One region of the Bradyrhizobium sp. B039 genome, then DNA from elsewhere that is predicted to be linked to it. Evidence: riboswitches for the same ligand, from Rfam matches in the RefSeq annotation. Region 1 holds a riboswitch; each other region holds the start of a gene.
What was found. Region 1 has a riboswitch for S-adenosylmethionine ahead of AAFG50_RS38365 (homoserine O-acetyltransferase). Riboswitches for the same ligand answer to the same signal wherever they lie in the genome.
Positions count from the first base shown of each region.

Region 2: linked by a shared signal. The riboswitch ahead of AAFG50_RS39930 (O-succinylhomoserine sulfhydrylase) and the one ahead of AAFG50_RS38365 (homoserine O-acetyltransferase) in region 1 are both predicted to bind S-adenosylmethionine.
Region 3: linked by a shared signal. The riboswitch ahead of AAFG50_RS33765 (metallophosphoesterase family protein) and the one ahead of AAFG50_RS38365 (homoserine O-acetyltransferase) in region 1 are both predicted to bind S-adenosylmethionine.

Region 1 is NZ_CP152416.1:8,146,564-8,151,323, reverse strand. Features, by position in the region: gene AAFG50_RS38380 (prephenate/arogenate dehydrogenase family protein) at 1-441, opposite strand, end outside; gene AAFG50_RS38375 (histidinol-phosphate transaminase) at 438-1,535, opposite strand; gene AAFG50_RS38370 (chorismate mutase) at 1,568-2,416, opposite strand; SAM riboswitch at 2,620-2,699, shown strand; gene AAFG50_RS38365 (homoserine O-acetyltransferase) at 2,791-3,993, shown strand; gene metW (methionine biosynthesis protein MetW) at 3,995-4,657, shown strand; gene AAFG50_RS38355 (alpha/beta hydrolase) at 4,714-4,760, opposite strand, start outside.
Region 2 is NZ_CP152416.1:8,452,277-8,457,036, forward strand. Features, by position in the region: gene AAFG50_RS39915 (MATE family efflux transporter) at 1-48, opposite strand, end outside; gene AAFG50_RS39920 (hypothetical protein) at 396-1,448, opposite strand; gene AAFG50_RS39925 (2'-deoxycytidine 5'-triphosphate deaminase) at 1,641-2,747, opposite strand; SAM riboswitch at 2,858-2,937, shown strand; gene AAFG50_RS39930 (O-succinylhomoserine sulfhydrylase) at 3,012-4,199, shown strand; gene AAFG50_RS39935 (SGNH/GDSL hydrolase family protein) at 4,326-4,760, opposite strand, start outside.
Region 3 is NZ_CP152416.1:7,113,170-7,117,929, reverse strand. Features, by position in the region: gene AAFG50_RS33770 (carboxylesterase family protein) at 1-1,324, shown strand, start outside; SAM riboswitch at 1,348-1,426, shown strand; gene AAFG50_RS33765 (metallophosphoesterase family protein) at 1,474-2,220, shown strand; gene AAFG50_RS33760 (hypothetical protein) at 2,301-2,459, shown strand; gene AAFG50_RS33755 (aspartate/glutamate racemase family protein) at 2,505-3,233, opposite strand; gene AAFG50_RS33750 (transporter substrate-binding domain-containing protein) at 3,449-4,285, opposite strand; gene AAFG50_RS33745 (NAD(P)-dependent oxidoreductase) at 4,398-4,760, shown strand, end outside.

The DNA.
Region 1 (4,760 bases):
CCAGCGGTTGATGAAGAGCTCGGCAAAGCCGGAATCCGGCCCCGAGTGCTCGGTGCCCGCCACGGGGTGCGCCGGCACGAAATGAACGGTCTTCGGCAGATGCGGCGCCATGTCCCTGACGATCGCGCCCTTCACAGAGCCGACGTCGGAGACGATCGCGCCGGGCTTCAGATGCGCGGCGATCTCCTGCGCCACCGGTCCGCAGGCGCCGACGGGAATGCAGAGGATGACGAGATCGGCATCCTTCACCGCTTCCGCATTGGTCGCCACGACCTGATCGACGATGCCGAGCTCGAGCACGCGCGCGCGCGTCTTCTCCGAGCGCGCGGTGGTGACGATCTCGCCGGCCAGGCCCTGGAGCTTCGCAGCGCGCGCGATCGAGCCGCCGATCAGGCCGAAGCCGATCAGGGCGATGCGCTGGAAGTGCGGCTGTACGCTCATTTGCCGGCCATGAAGTCGCGCAAACCGTCGACGACGAGGCGGTTGGCCTCCTCGGTGCCGATGGTCATGCGCAGGGAATGCGGCAGGCCGTAATTCTTCAATGCCCGCAGCACGAGGCCTCGCTTCGTGAGGAAGGCGTCGGCGTCGTCCGAGGTCCTGCCCCTGTCGGTCGGGAAGTGGATCAGCACGAAATTGGCGACGCTCGGCGTTACCTTCAGGCCGAGCTTGCCGATCTCTTCGGTCAGCCAGTTGCGCCAGGTCTCGGTGAACTGCTTCGACATCGCCTGATGCGCGGCGTCCTCGATCGCGGCGACCGCGGCGTACATTGCCGGCGTCGACACGTTGAACGGACCGCGGATGCGGTTGACCGCGTCGATGATGTGCTCGGGGCCGAACATCCAGCCGATGCGCAGCGCGGCGAGGCCGTGGATCTTGGAGAAGGTGTGCGTCACCACGGTGTTCTCCGTGGTGGCGACGAGCTCGATGCCCATCTCGTAATCGTTGCGCGAGACGTAGTCGCAATAGGCGGCGTCCAGCACCAGCAGCACGTGCGAGGGCAGGCCGGCGCGCAGGCGCTTGACCTCGTCGAACGGAATATAGGTGCCGGTCGGGTTGTTCGGATTGGCGAGCCACACCAGCTTCGTCTTCGGCGTCACAGCCTTGAGGATGGCGTCGACGTCGCAGGTGAGGTTCTTCTCCTGTGCGATGACGTTCCTGGCGCCGACCGCCATGGTGGCGATCGGGTAGACCAGGAAGCCGTGCGTGGTCGAGATCGCCTCGTCGCCCTGGCCGAGATAGGTGTGGGCGAGCAGGTTGAGGATCTCGTCCGAGCCGGCGCCGCAGATGATGCGGTTGGGGTCGAGGCCGAAGGTGCGGCCGATGGCTTCGCGCAGCACCCGCGAGGTGCCTTCCGGATAGTCTTCCAGATGATCTGCCACCTTCTTGAAGGCCTCGATCGCCCTGGGCGAGGGGCCGAACGGCGTCTCGTTGGCCGAGAGCTTGAACACCTTGCGGCCCGGCTCCGGCACCGGGCTCTTGCCGGGCGTGTAGGGCGCAATATCGAGAATGCCGGGGTTCGGCACGGGGCGGGACATCTTCAACTCCGGAATGGCAGGCGGCTCGTAACTTACGATTTCGACCCGGTCGGGGGCACCGTATAGCGCGTCGCGTGGCTGCCGACGAGGGCCGTGGAGCGCACCGAGGCCCCCGCCTCGATCAGGGCAGCCTTGATCTTGTCGATGCTGCTCGCGCTCGTGACCGAGACCAGCAGCGCGGCGCCATCGAAGGCGGTATCGGGCACCGCCACGATGTCGGCGAGCGGCGACAGCGCCCGCGCGATCTCGGCATTCCACCCCGAGACGCGCACGCTGAAAGTCTCCACCTCCGTCACCAGGGCACTGTCGGCGACGCGCGAGATCGCGAACACGGGCAGCGCGGCCGGATGGTCGGCACGCTCGACGAAGGGCAGCCGCGCGATGATCTTCGGTGCGCCTTCTGCTTCCAGCTCCAGCCACCACGGGGTGCGGCTGGAAGTCGCCGAGACCAGCGCCAGATCGCCCTTGGATTTCGCGACCGCCTCGACCGCGGCCTGCGCGCTGAAATGCGCGACGTAAGGCACGGTGAAGCCGAAATGGAATCGCACGGAATCGCGCATCGCGGGCTCGCTCACCGAGATGTCGGCATGCACCGCGAACGGCGCCTGCACGTAAGTGAACGTCGCGATGATGACGCGCCAGATGCTCTCGACCGTGTCGAGCGGCAGGATGCCGCGATGGCGCTCCACGATCCGCCGCATCATGTCGGCCTCGCGCGCAGGCCGGAACGCCGAGCCCACCTCCTGGGTCTGCTTCACCTGGATCAGGCGGTCGATGATGTCGCCGCGCTGCATCAGGAGGCGATGCATGCCCTCGTCGATCGCGTCGATCTCCTTGCGCAATTCCTGCAACGATGGTGGCGCGGGCGGACGTTGGGACATATCTGGCAAGTGCTGTTGAGAGGCGTTCCAATGCGGGTCCATCAGGTCGGACCCGCCGCGGTCGATGTCTTGATTAGGCAGTCGGAGCGGCGAAAGCAAAGAGAAATGCAAAGGGAAATCGGGCCTTTTCGGCTGACGCGACGGGGACGAATTTGGTCAATCAGGACCGTATCTTGACGAAAACCGTCCAAGCCGTTAAGTTTTGCCTGTTCCGTGGTCATTTGAGCCGGCCGGCTTGCAGCCACGTTAAAAAACTCGCTAAACAGGCCGGGGACGCTTCCGATCCCGGCCGAACCTATCGTTCAGGCCGGGTTTTTTATGGCCTGATGCAAGTAGCGGTCTGAAGTCCGATCGCAAACGAGGTCGATGGTCAGATGGTTGGCGTCACGTCGATATCCAATCCCGCGATCAGTGCCGATGAGCGGTCGCATGAGGTGGATCATCCGAGCTCGCTCGTCGCGCATTTCGGCGCTGATCAGCCGTTGCCGCTCGACTGCGGCATAGATCTCACCCCGTTCCAGATCGCCTACCAGACCTATGGAGAGCTCAACGCCGATCGCTCCAACGCGATCCTGATCTGCCATGCGCTGACCGGCGACCAGCATGTCGCCAATGTGCACCCCGTCACCGGCAAGCCCGGCTGGTGGGAAACCCTCGTCGGTGCGGGCCGTCCGCTCGATCCGAGCCAATACTTCATCATCTGCGCCAATGTGATCGGTGGCTGCATGGGCTCGACCGGGCCGGCCTCGATCAATCCCGCGACCGGCAAAGTGTGGGGCCTGGATTTCCCGGTCATCACCATCCCTGACATGGTTCGCGCGCAGGCGATGCTGATCGACCGGCTCGGCATCGACACGCTGTTCGCGGTGGTCGGCGGCTCGATGGGCGGCATGCAGGTGCTGCAATGGACGGCGGCCTACCCCGAGCGCGTGTATTCCGCGCTGGCAATTGCCTGCTCGACGCGGCACTCGGCGCAGAACATCGCCTTTCACGAGCTCGGTCGCCAGGCTGTGATGGCCGATCCCGACTGGCACAATGGCGGCTACGCCGATCGCGGCATCCATCCGCATCGCGGCCTTGCGGTCGCACGGATGGCGGCGCACATCACCTATCTCTCCGACGCGGCGCTGCATCGCAAGTTCGGCCGGCGCATGCAGGACCGCGACCTGCCGACCTTCTCGTTCGACGCCGACTTCCAGGTCGAGTCCTATCTGCGCTACCAGGGCTCGTCCTTTGTCGAGCGCTTCGACGCCAACTCCTATCTCTATCTGACGCGCGCGATGGACTATTTCGACATCGCCGGCGACCATGGCGGCGTGCTGGCGAAGGCGTTCGCGGGCATCAAGACGCGCTTCTGCGTGGTCTCCTTCACCAGCGACTGGCTGTTCCCGACCTCGGAATCGCGCGCGTTGGTGCATGCGCTGAATGCGTCGAGCGCGCGGGTATCGTTCGCCGAGATCGAGACCGATCGCGGCCATGACGCCTTCCTGCTCGACGTGCCCGAATTCTTCGACATCGCCCGCGCCTTCCTGGAATCGGCCGGCAAGGCGCGCGGACTCAACGGCAGGGGTGGCTAGGATGTCAGTGCAGGAAGTGCTGCCGCTGGGCGGCCTTAGCGCGGAACAGTCCGGTCATTTTCGCGCCGACCATCTGCTCGTCGCCGAGATGGTCAAGCCGGGCTCCAAGGTGCTCGATGTCGGCTGCGGCGACGGTGATCTGCTCCAGCTTCTGGAGACCCGCGGCATCGACGGCCGCGGCATCGAATTGTCGCGCGAGGGCGTCAACCGCTGTGTCGCCAAGGGCCTCGCGGTGGTGCAGGGCGACGCCGATACCGACCTCGTGAACTATCCCGATGATGCCTTCGACTACGTGATCCTGTCGCAGACGCTCCAGGCGACGCGGCAGCCGCGTGTGGTGCTGGAAAATCTCCTGCGCATCGGCCGCCGCGCCATCGTCTCGTTCCCGAACTTCGGCTTCTGGAAGATGCGGCTCCAACTCCTGATCGGCGGCCACATGCCGCGCACCGAGAACCTGCCGGCGACCTGGTACGACACCGCCAACATCCACTTCTGCACCATCAAGGATTTCGTCGAGCTCTGCGACGAGATCAACGTCAAGATGGAACGCTCGGTGGCGCTCGATCTCTATGGCCGCCCGGTGCCGCTGAACCTGCCCTGGTGGGTGTGGAATATGTTCGGCGAGCAGGGCGTGTTTCTGCTCACGCGCGGGCAGGGGAAGTGACGCCGTAGGCGTCATTCCGGGTTCGCTCTTCGAGCGCCCCGGAATGACAGGGTAAACTATTGCGCCGCCACCGACCTCGGATCGCGCGCCGGCCAGCGACCTG
Region 2 (4,760 bases), 310 kb from region 1:
CAGCGGGCGCTCTTGTTCATCGACCGGGATTTCGGCGATGTCGGACATGTCCTCTCCCGGGCACGAGCGCCATTTGCGGCGCGGCAATGACTAGATGTGCCAATGAATTTCTTCGCGCAGAAGGCGCAGCGAGAAGCTTGTTAGCACGGCAATTGCCGATTCCTCCTGCGCCTGATGCAGGCGTGCCCTGCGGCAGCGCATTTCAGCCCGTGGAATTGCGGTCTCTCGTCTCCCTCTCCCCGTTCTTACGGGGAGAGGGTTGGGGTGAGGGGCCGCGTCCGCGAAAACGATGCGAGTTGGACTCGCGGAGAGTCCCCCTCACCCGGATTGCATCTTCGATGCAATCCGGCCTCTCCCCGCACGCGGGGAGAGGCGAAGTGGCCGCGCCGTTCTCGTCACCCAATCGTCCAGACCAGCGGCGGACGGCCGCCTGCGGCCGGGCGCATGCGGATGCCGATATGCCGGCCGCAGCCGGCAGCCAATCCCTCGAACAATCCCTCCAGCACCTTGGCGCAGGCGCGGTGACAATCAGCGACGTCGTCCATCAGCTTCCAGCTCTGCTGGCGGATTTCGAAGGTGCCTTCGGACTGCGTCATCTCAGCATTGTCGTCCTGGGCAGCGAACAGCGCGTTCAGGAACGATGCGAATTCCCTCGCGCCGCCGCGGCTCGTCGCGAGTGCGGCCGCTACCTCGTCGAAATACTGCATCCCGATCAGCTTGCCGGTGAGATGCAGCAGATAGCCGGCGTCTTCCGGGCCGAACAGCTGCACCATCACGGGCGCGGCGGTGCGGACATATTCCATCGCATAGTTGCGATAGGCTTTTTCAAGCCGCGGTTTCGGCCAGCTCGCGACCGGCAGCGCCGGCGCGGTCTTCGCATCGAACGGCGGCGCTTCCAGATGCCGCGCGAACACCAGGCGCTGGTCGAGTTCGAGCGGATGGTCGTATTGATGATAATAGCCTTCGAGCCCGTCCTGGCCGTCGACGCTCTGCTTGGTGCAGACGAAGCCGAGGCGAAGATCTCCGAGCGCAACCCCGTTATTGGCGTGCCAGCCGCGCAGCATCGCGCGTGAGACTTCGCCCGGCACGCCGCAGATCGCGGTGCCCTTCCAGATCCAGCGCGGCGGCGGATAGCGGATCCAGGCCTTGACGTCGCTCTCATACATGTATTCGACATGCACGCCGCCGATCCAGTTGGAGAGGTAGTGATATTGCGCAGCCGCGACCGCCGGCGGCAGATGGCTGAGCCCGAGCTTTTCCAGCCCCGGCAGGAAGCGCTCCTGCTGCTGACGGCGGAACACGCGGAAGACGAACTCCGCGGCATCCGCGGTGCCGCGCCGCGTGACGACGGTGAGGATAAGGCCGGTGAAATAGGCGTGATAGAGATCGGCGACCGCGCGCCAGCGCTTCCATTGGGCTTCCTGCGCGGAGTCAGCTGCGGCGGTCATGTTCGCTCCCGGCTTGTTGTTTTACGGGAGTGTGTCATCGCGGCTGGGGCGGCGCAACCAGCCACAGACTCGGTGTCATCGCCCGGCGAAGACCGGGCGATCCAGTATTCCAGAGACAGTTATGATTGAATCGAGACGCCGCGGCGTACTGGATGCCCCGGTCGAGCCGGGGCATGACAGTTGGAGATGTCGCTACACCCGAAAATGTTTCGAGAGCTTCAAGCCCTGCGCCTGGTAGTTCGAGCCGATGCGCTGGCCGTACATCGCGTCGGGGCGGGCGAGCATCTTCTCGTAGACGAGGCGGCCGACGATCTGGCCGTGCTCGAGGATGAACGGCACCTCGCGCGAGCGCACCTCCAGCACGGCGCGCGATCCCAACCCGCCGGCACCGGCATAGCCGAAGCCGGGATCGAAGAAGCCGGCATAGTGCACGCGGAATTCGCCGACCAGCGGATCAAACGGCACCATCTCGGCTGCAAAGTCGGGTGGCACCTGCACGGCCTCTTTCGAGGCGAGGATGTAGAACTCGCCGGGATCGAGGATCAGGCTGCCGTCGGGCCGGGCCGAGATCGGCTCCCAGAAGTCCTCGACGGAATAGCCGGAGCGGCGATCGACATCGACGACGCCGGTGTGGCGCTTGGCACGGTAGCCGACGAAGCCGCTCGCCTTCTCGCCGGAGAGATCGACGGAGACGGCGACGCCGCCGGCCAGATCGGCATCGTCGATGTCGACAAGGCGCTCGGACGCATGCAGCGCATCGAGCTCGTCGGCATTGAGGATGGCGTCACCGGTGCGGAAGCGCACCTGCGACAGGCGCGAGCCCTCGCGCACCAGCACCGGAAATGTCTTCGGGCTGATCTCGGCATAGAGCGGGCCGTGATAGCCGGCGCCGATCATGTCGAAGCGGCGGGTGCCGTCGGCGATCACGCGGGTGAAGACGTCGAGCCGGCCGGTGGAGCTCTTGGGGTTCGCAGCCGCGACGATCTCCGGCGGCAGCGCCAGGCTCTCGAGCAGCGGCACGATGTAGACGCAGTTGGTTTCCAGCACCGCGCCGTCGGCAAGGCTGAACTCGTGCAGCTTCAATTCGTCGATGCGCTCGGCCACCGTGGCGCCGGGACCAGGCAGGAAGCTGGCGCGGACGCGATAGGCGATGTCTCCGAGGCGGAGGTCGAGGCTCGCCGGCTGGATCTGGCTTTCGACGAAATCGTATGCGGGCAGGATGAGGCCCGCCTCCGCCATCGCCGCGATCATGCGGTCGGGCAGGATACCATTGGCGTCGGCGGCGATCGTGAAGCTCAACCGGGGGTCCTCGTCAGGGGTCAAACGCATCCGGACGTGCGGGAAATACTAGCCTTTTACGGCTATCCGATGGACGCCTTGACGGAAAGGCCATTGCGGAATATGAGCATCACTTATCCCGTGGTGATTTGAGCCGGCCGGCTTGCAGCCACGTTAAATAAGTCGCTAAACAGGCCGGGGACCTCTGTGATCCCGGCCCGTGGATATATCCAGGCCGGTTTTTTTGTGACCGTTTTCGACGAGACGGTCATGTCGGAGGTACCTATGTCGAAGTCGCCTGCCACTTACCGTCCCGAAACCCGCCTGGTCCATTCCGGCACCCTGCGCTCGCAATTCGGCGAGACGTCGGAGGCGCTGTTCCTGACCCAGGGCTACGTCTACAACAGCGCCGAGGAGTGCGAGGCGCGGTTCAAGGGCGAGGATCCCGGCTTCATCTATTCGCGTTATTCGAACCCGACCATCTCGATGTTCGAGCGCCGCATGATCGAGCTAGAAGGCGCCGAAGCGGCGCGTTCGGCGGCGACCGGCATGGCCGCGGTGACGACCGCGATCCTGGCGCCGCTGAAGACCGGCGACCACGTGGTCGCCTCCCGCGCGCTGTTCGGCTCGTGCCTCTACGTCATTCAGGATCTGTTGCCGCGCTACGGCATCGAAACCACGCTGGTCGACGGCCTCGATCTCGACCAGTGGCAGCGGGCCTTGCGGCCGAACACCAAGACGTTCTTCCTGGAGAGCCCGACCAACCCGACGCTCGACGTGCTCGACATCCCCGGCATCGCCGAGATCGCGCACAAGGGCGGCGCGCGGCTCGTCGTCGACAACGTGTTTGCGACGCCGATCTGGCAGAGCCCGCTCGCGCTAGGGGCCGACGTCGTGGTCTATTCCGCGACCAAGCACATCGACGGCCAGGGCCGCTGCCTCGGCGGCATCATCCTGTCGTCGGAAGCCTTCGTCGCCGAGCACCTCCACAATTTCATGCGCCAGACCGGGCCGTCGATCTCGCCGTTCAACGCCTGGGTCTTGCTCAAGGGCCTGGAGACGCTGGCCGTGCGCGTGCGCGCGCAGACCGACACCGCGGCACGCGTTGCGGAAGTGCTGGCCGGCCATCCGAAGATCTCGCGATTGATCTATCCCGGCCGCGCCGATCATCCGCAGGCAGCGCTCGTGAAGAAGCAGATGCGCGGCGGCTCGACGCTGGTCGGCTTCGAGGTCAAGGGCGGCAAGGCGGCCGCGTTCCGCGTGCTCAACGAGCTCAAGCTTGCGAAGATCTCGAACAATCTCGGCGACGCCAAGAGCCTCGTCACCCATCCGGCGACCACGACGCATCAGCGCCTGAAGCCGGAAGACCGCGCCGCGCTCGGCATCAGCGAGGGCTTCATCCGCTTCTCCGCGGGGCTGGAGCATGCGGACGATCTGATCGAGGATCTGACGGCGGCGCTGGAGAGGGCGTGAGGCGATCGAGCTCCGTAGGGTGGGCAAAGCGAAGCGTGCCCACCATTCACCACCGAGCTGGCGATAGATGGTGGGCACGGCGCGCGAAGAGCGCGCCTTTGCCCACCCTACGGCTACGCAGCCGAACTACATCGGCCGGTACGCCCGCACGTCCCCGGGCACGTTGACCCCGAGCTTGATCTGGCCGACGGAGCGGATGATGTCGTCGCCGAGGAGCTGGGCGAAGCAGGCATAGCCCCAATCGTTCATATGCAGGCCGTCGGCGATCACGAAGCTCTCGACCGGGATCGATTGATTCTCGTGCCAGTCGCGCATCACCTCGAAGCGCGGGAAGATGCCGACGTGACGGAGCTCAGCGACCTTGCCGAGCAGCTTCACCATCTTGCCGGCACTCTCCTTGCGCTGGTTGACGGCCGGCGAATATTGCGGATCGACGAGCACGATATCGGCGCCGCCGGCGGCCTGGATGCGGGCGATGCCGTCCTCGACCATCTTGGCGGTGTCGCCGGGATCGAGATTGCGCAGCACGGCGTTGGTGCCGACCTGCCAGATCACCATGTC
Region 3 (4,760 bases), 1.0 Mb from region 1:
TCTCGATCATGCGGACGAGGCTGCCTGTCTCAGCCTGAACATCTGGACGCCGGCAGAGGCCGATCGGCCGCTGCCGGTGCTGGTCTTCATCCATGGCGGCGCCTTCGTCACCGGCGGCGGCGCCGACTATGACGGCGCATTCCTCGCCGCGCACGGTCCGGCGGTGATCGTCACCATCAACTACCGGCTCGGCCCGCTCGGATTCCTGCAATTGCATCGCCTTGGGCTCGGCGAGGCCAACAACCTCGCGATCTCGGATTCGCTCGCCGCGCTCGGCTGGGTGCGCGCCAATATCGCGGATTTCGGCGGCGATCCTGACGCGATCACGCTGTCCGGCCAGTCGGCCGGCGCCTCGATGGTGATCGCGCTCGCAACCCTGCCGCAGGCCAGAGGCAAGTTCATTCGCGCCCTCGCGCTCAGCGCGCCCGGGCGGAACATCATGAGCGCCGATCATGCCGACGACGTTGCACGCCGCGTGCTTGCCGAGCTCGAATTAGCGCACGACCCAACCGCGATTGCCTCTTTGCCACTGCCAAAGCTCTTCGCGGCGGTGGAGCGCGTCAGTCGCAGGCTTGCGGACGAGACCGAACAAGGCACCGTGTTCGGCCCGGTGCTCGACGGAATCGTGATTCCGCGCGAGCCGCGGGACGTCTTCGCCGAAGGAACCTTGCGCGACATTCCGCTCTGGCTCGGCTCCTGCCGCGACGAGATGGTGATGTTCCTGAAGAGCACGCCGCCGGCCGCGATGATCCGCACCACCGAACGACAAGTGCGCGCCGCAGTCGGCGATGCCGGCTGGCAACGTCTGCTGGCGTATTACCGCGCCACAGCGCGCGTCGACGAGGATCCGTACGAGGCGCTGCTGTCCGACGCGTTCTGGCATCGCCCCATGGCAGATCTTGCGCGGCTTCATGCCGCGGCTGGCGGCGCGGTGTGGCTGAGCCGGTTCGACCATCGCCCGGCGCTGGAGCCGTTCCTGTCGCAGGGGCCGACCCACGGTGCCGACAATGCCTGCCTCTGGGCGCACCCGCCGGATTTCATCGACCGCCCGATCCTGAAGCGCAAGGGCGGGCCGATGACGCCCGAGGATATCGAGGTCGCCGCGCGGTTTCAGGCAAGCGTGCTGCGCTTCGTCACATCCGGCGCGCCCGACATCGCGGAAGCCTGGCCGCGGTTCGAGCCGGCCAAGGAGCCGCTCGCAATCTTCGGCCAGCCGTTCCACATTGTGCCTCTCAATGAAGGCGTGCGCTCCCGCCTGTGGGCGGAGCTATCGGCCCAACGCGGCGCGCCGCAGGCTCCGGCCGCGCGAGCGAAGATCGGTTGATCGCAGCACCTTGGTCATGTAAGCGTTCGTCCAGCGCCGATTTGATCCTCAGCTTGCGGGCGCTTCTAAAAATGCAGCTAAAGAGACCCGCTATCCCTGCATCGTCCCGCATTGGGTGAATCGTCGGCCATCTCGAATGGAGAGGCCAAGTGAAATTTGCTGCCATCGCGGATGTGCACGGAAATCGTCCGGCGCTCGAAGCCGTCCTTGCGGACATTGCTGCGCTCGGCATCAACGAGGTCGTGAACCTGGGCGACCATGTTAGCGGTCCGCTCGAAGCGGCCCGAACGGCTGACCTGCTGATGGAGCGAGGCTTTCCGTCCATCAAGGGCGATCAGGACCGCATTCTCGTGGAGCTGTGGCAGGCCGGCACATCGGCGCGCAGCGATTTCCGAGAGCTCGAACGCAAGCATTTCGAGTGGATGGCAAGCATGCCGTCCACGCTCATGTATAGGGGGCGGGCGTTCCTGTGCCATGGATCGCCAGGGAATGATGCTGCGTTCTGGCTCGACCACATCGCGGGCGACGGCTGCCCGCGTCCGAGCCGGATTGATTCTATTGAGGCCGGCGCCGAGGGGATCGACGCCGAGATCATCCTGTGCGCACACACGCACATTCCGCGCGTGGTGCGTCTGAAGGATGGCCGGCTGGTCGTCAATCCCGGCAGCGTTGGATTGCCCGGTTACGACGGGAAGATGCCCGTTCCCTACGTGGTCGAGGTCGGCACCCCTCATGCGTGTTACGCAATTCTGGAGCATGCCAACAGAGGCTGGTCCGCGACGCTCCGCTACGTGGCCTACGACACCACGGCCATGGCAGCATTGGCGCGGGCCAGGGGAATGCTCACCTGGGCGAGCGCGATTGCAACGGGCTGGGTGCAGCGGGATCACCTGTAATCTGCTTCACACGCGAATGCGCCGAGTAACGCTAGATGAAGTGAGGCCTCGCTTCCGCGCGGCCCGCTTCGGAGCTGGCGATGATTGCTGCACTGGCAAGAGCAATATCCCGCGCGACGGGAACCAATGTCGATGTCGAGACTCTGAAAGTCGTCGTCATATTCTCGGGAGCGGGCCTGCTGCTCTCACTCGTTGCTGCAATGATCTACGGACAGGCTGTCAACGCCGCCTTATTTTAGGCTCCTGCGCGTTCATCGCGCGCCTCGCCGCCTGTCCCGGCTGGTTCAGCGCAGGAACGGCACGGGATGGGCCGCGCGATGGAAGAAGTTGATCAGGGTGTTGATGTCGAACACCGGCAGACCCGACACCTCGGCGACGTCCCGCGAGAATGGGCACATGTTGGTGCACTCGAACAGGATCGCGCCGGGATTTTTGCAGGACGCCATGAAGGCTTCCGTCATCTCGATCATCTCGGCGCGCAGCACGTCAGTGTCCAGCTCTTCGCGGCCGAGAATGTAGGTTGCGGGAAACTGCGCATCGGGCTTCATGCCCTGGATTTGAACGAGAATGTCGTCCGGCGACCAGCCGACGCCGCGGAAGTGCCCTTCGTTCATGTGGTGGCCGCGTTCGGTGAAGATGCCGATGACCTTGCCGGGCGGGAGCATGGCGTGGATCAGCGGCGCCTGGATCAGGCTCGAGGTGAAGACCGGGATGTTCACGGCAGCCGCGAGCTGCTTCTGGAACGGCGCGAGGAAGTCGCAACTCGTCGTTATCGCTTTGACGCCGTCGGCTTCCAATTCGCGGGCCGCGGCGATGAACGGCTCGAGCAGGGTCGGATCGGGCTGGTCGCCCATGATCCTTGTGGCGTGCGCGCCGCGCACGATCTTGTAGCGCACCGGGAAGTCGTAGGAGAGCGCGTTGCCGATGTCGCCGCGCGGGCGCGGGAAGCGGGTATCGAGCATCAGAATGCCGATCGTCTCGCCGTAATTCGTGAAGCCGCCGCGGAGTTTCATGGTTCGTCCCACCGATTCGGGATGGTCGTGGCCGGCAGTCTAATGCGTTTCGTGAAACCGGCTGAGGAGGGACTTCCGCCGTTCGCTGCGCGGCTGGCGGATCATCTCCTCTGGCGTACCGATCCCGGCCATGACGCCATCATTCATGAAGCCGACGCGGGCTCCGGTACGGCTTGAGCACCGCGAATCCCCAGACATACATCGCGGATTGGCGCTCAGAACTGCACTTCGCCGGGAATGTCGTCCGCGCCGAGACCTACGGCTTCGAAACCCTTCAACATCCATTCGCGGGTCTGGCCCAGCGAGCGGTTGTAGTCGGCCCAGGCGCTGAGGAAGTCCTTGTAGCGCCGGTCGCTTTCGGCGCGGATGCCCATGTTGGTCGGCAGCGTGAGCAGCGGACGTGGCACCGCGAGCTCACCGAGCGTCGGGTTCTTCTTCAAGGTCGCGACCGAAAGCACCGCCAGCGAAATGTTGCAGTCCGCGCGTCCGGTTGCGACGGCGAGGATCGCCTCGTTGCGCTCCTTGAAGCCGAGGATCGTCGCCTTCGGGCAATAGCGGCGCGCGATCGTCTCGTGGGTCGAGCCGATGTCGACGGCGATCTTGACCTCGGGCTTGTTCAGCTCGGCCCAGGTTTGCGGCTTGGCAAAACCCTTCTTGGTGATGACGGTGAAGGAGTGCACCAGGATGGGCGTGGAAAAGTCGATGACCAGCGAGCGCTCCGGTGTCGGGTTCACGGCGAAGGCAAGGTCGATCTTCTCGGCCTGGAGATCCAGGATCTGGTTGCCCCAGGTCGATTCCAGCGTCTCGACCTTGGCACCGAGCTTGCCGGCGATGTCGTTCGCCATGTCGATGCAGGCGCCCGACCATTGATTGGTGGTGAGGTCCTTGTGGAAGTAAGGATCCTGGCCGGCGATGACGGCGATCCGCAGCACGCCGCTCTTCTTGATCCGTTCGAGCGTCGAGCCCGGCGCGGTGTCGGCCTTGGCCGAACCGGTTGCGGCGATCGCGGCTCCGGCGAGGGCGACAGTGGTGAGTGCATCCCTGCGATTCATGGCAGTCTCCTGGGCAGTCGCTTCTGGACATTCGAACCCGGCGTCTGGACTATTTCTGTATTCAGATTAAAATGCAATACGGTATTTTAAACTGGACAGGAAAGACAGGCCCGTGCGCGCTCTCTTCGTCGATGCCAATGACACCCTTGCCGCGGTGACCGAGAAACTGCTGCGCGGGGACAGCCTTCCGGTCGGCATCAACCGCAACCCCGCGATCACTCCCGACGACCTGCCACGCCTTCTTGACGGTGTGGAGATCATGATCGTCGACCATACCGCGGTGCCGACGGCGATTGCCGCGAAATGTCCTGCCTTGAAGCACGTCGTCTTCCTCGGCACCGGCGCGCGCAGCTACATGAATCCGGAGGAGCTGGGCCAGCGCGGCATCTCGGTTCACACCATCAAGGGCTATGGCGACACCGCCGTCGCCGAATGCGCGATCGCCCTGATGTGGGCCTCTGCAAAGAGCTTCGGA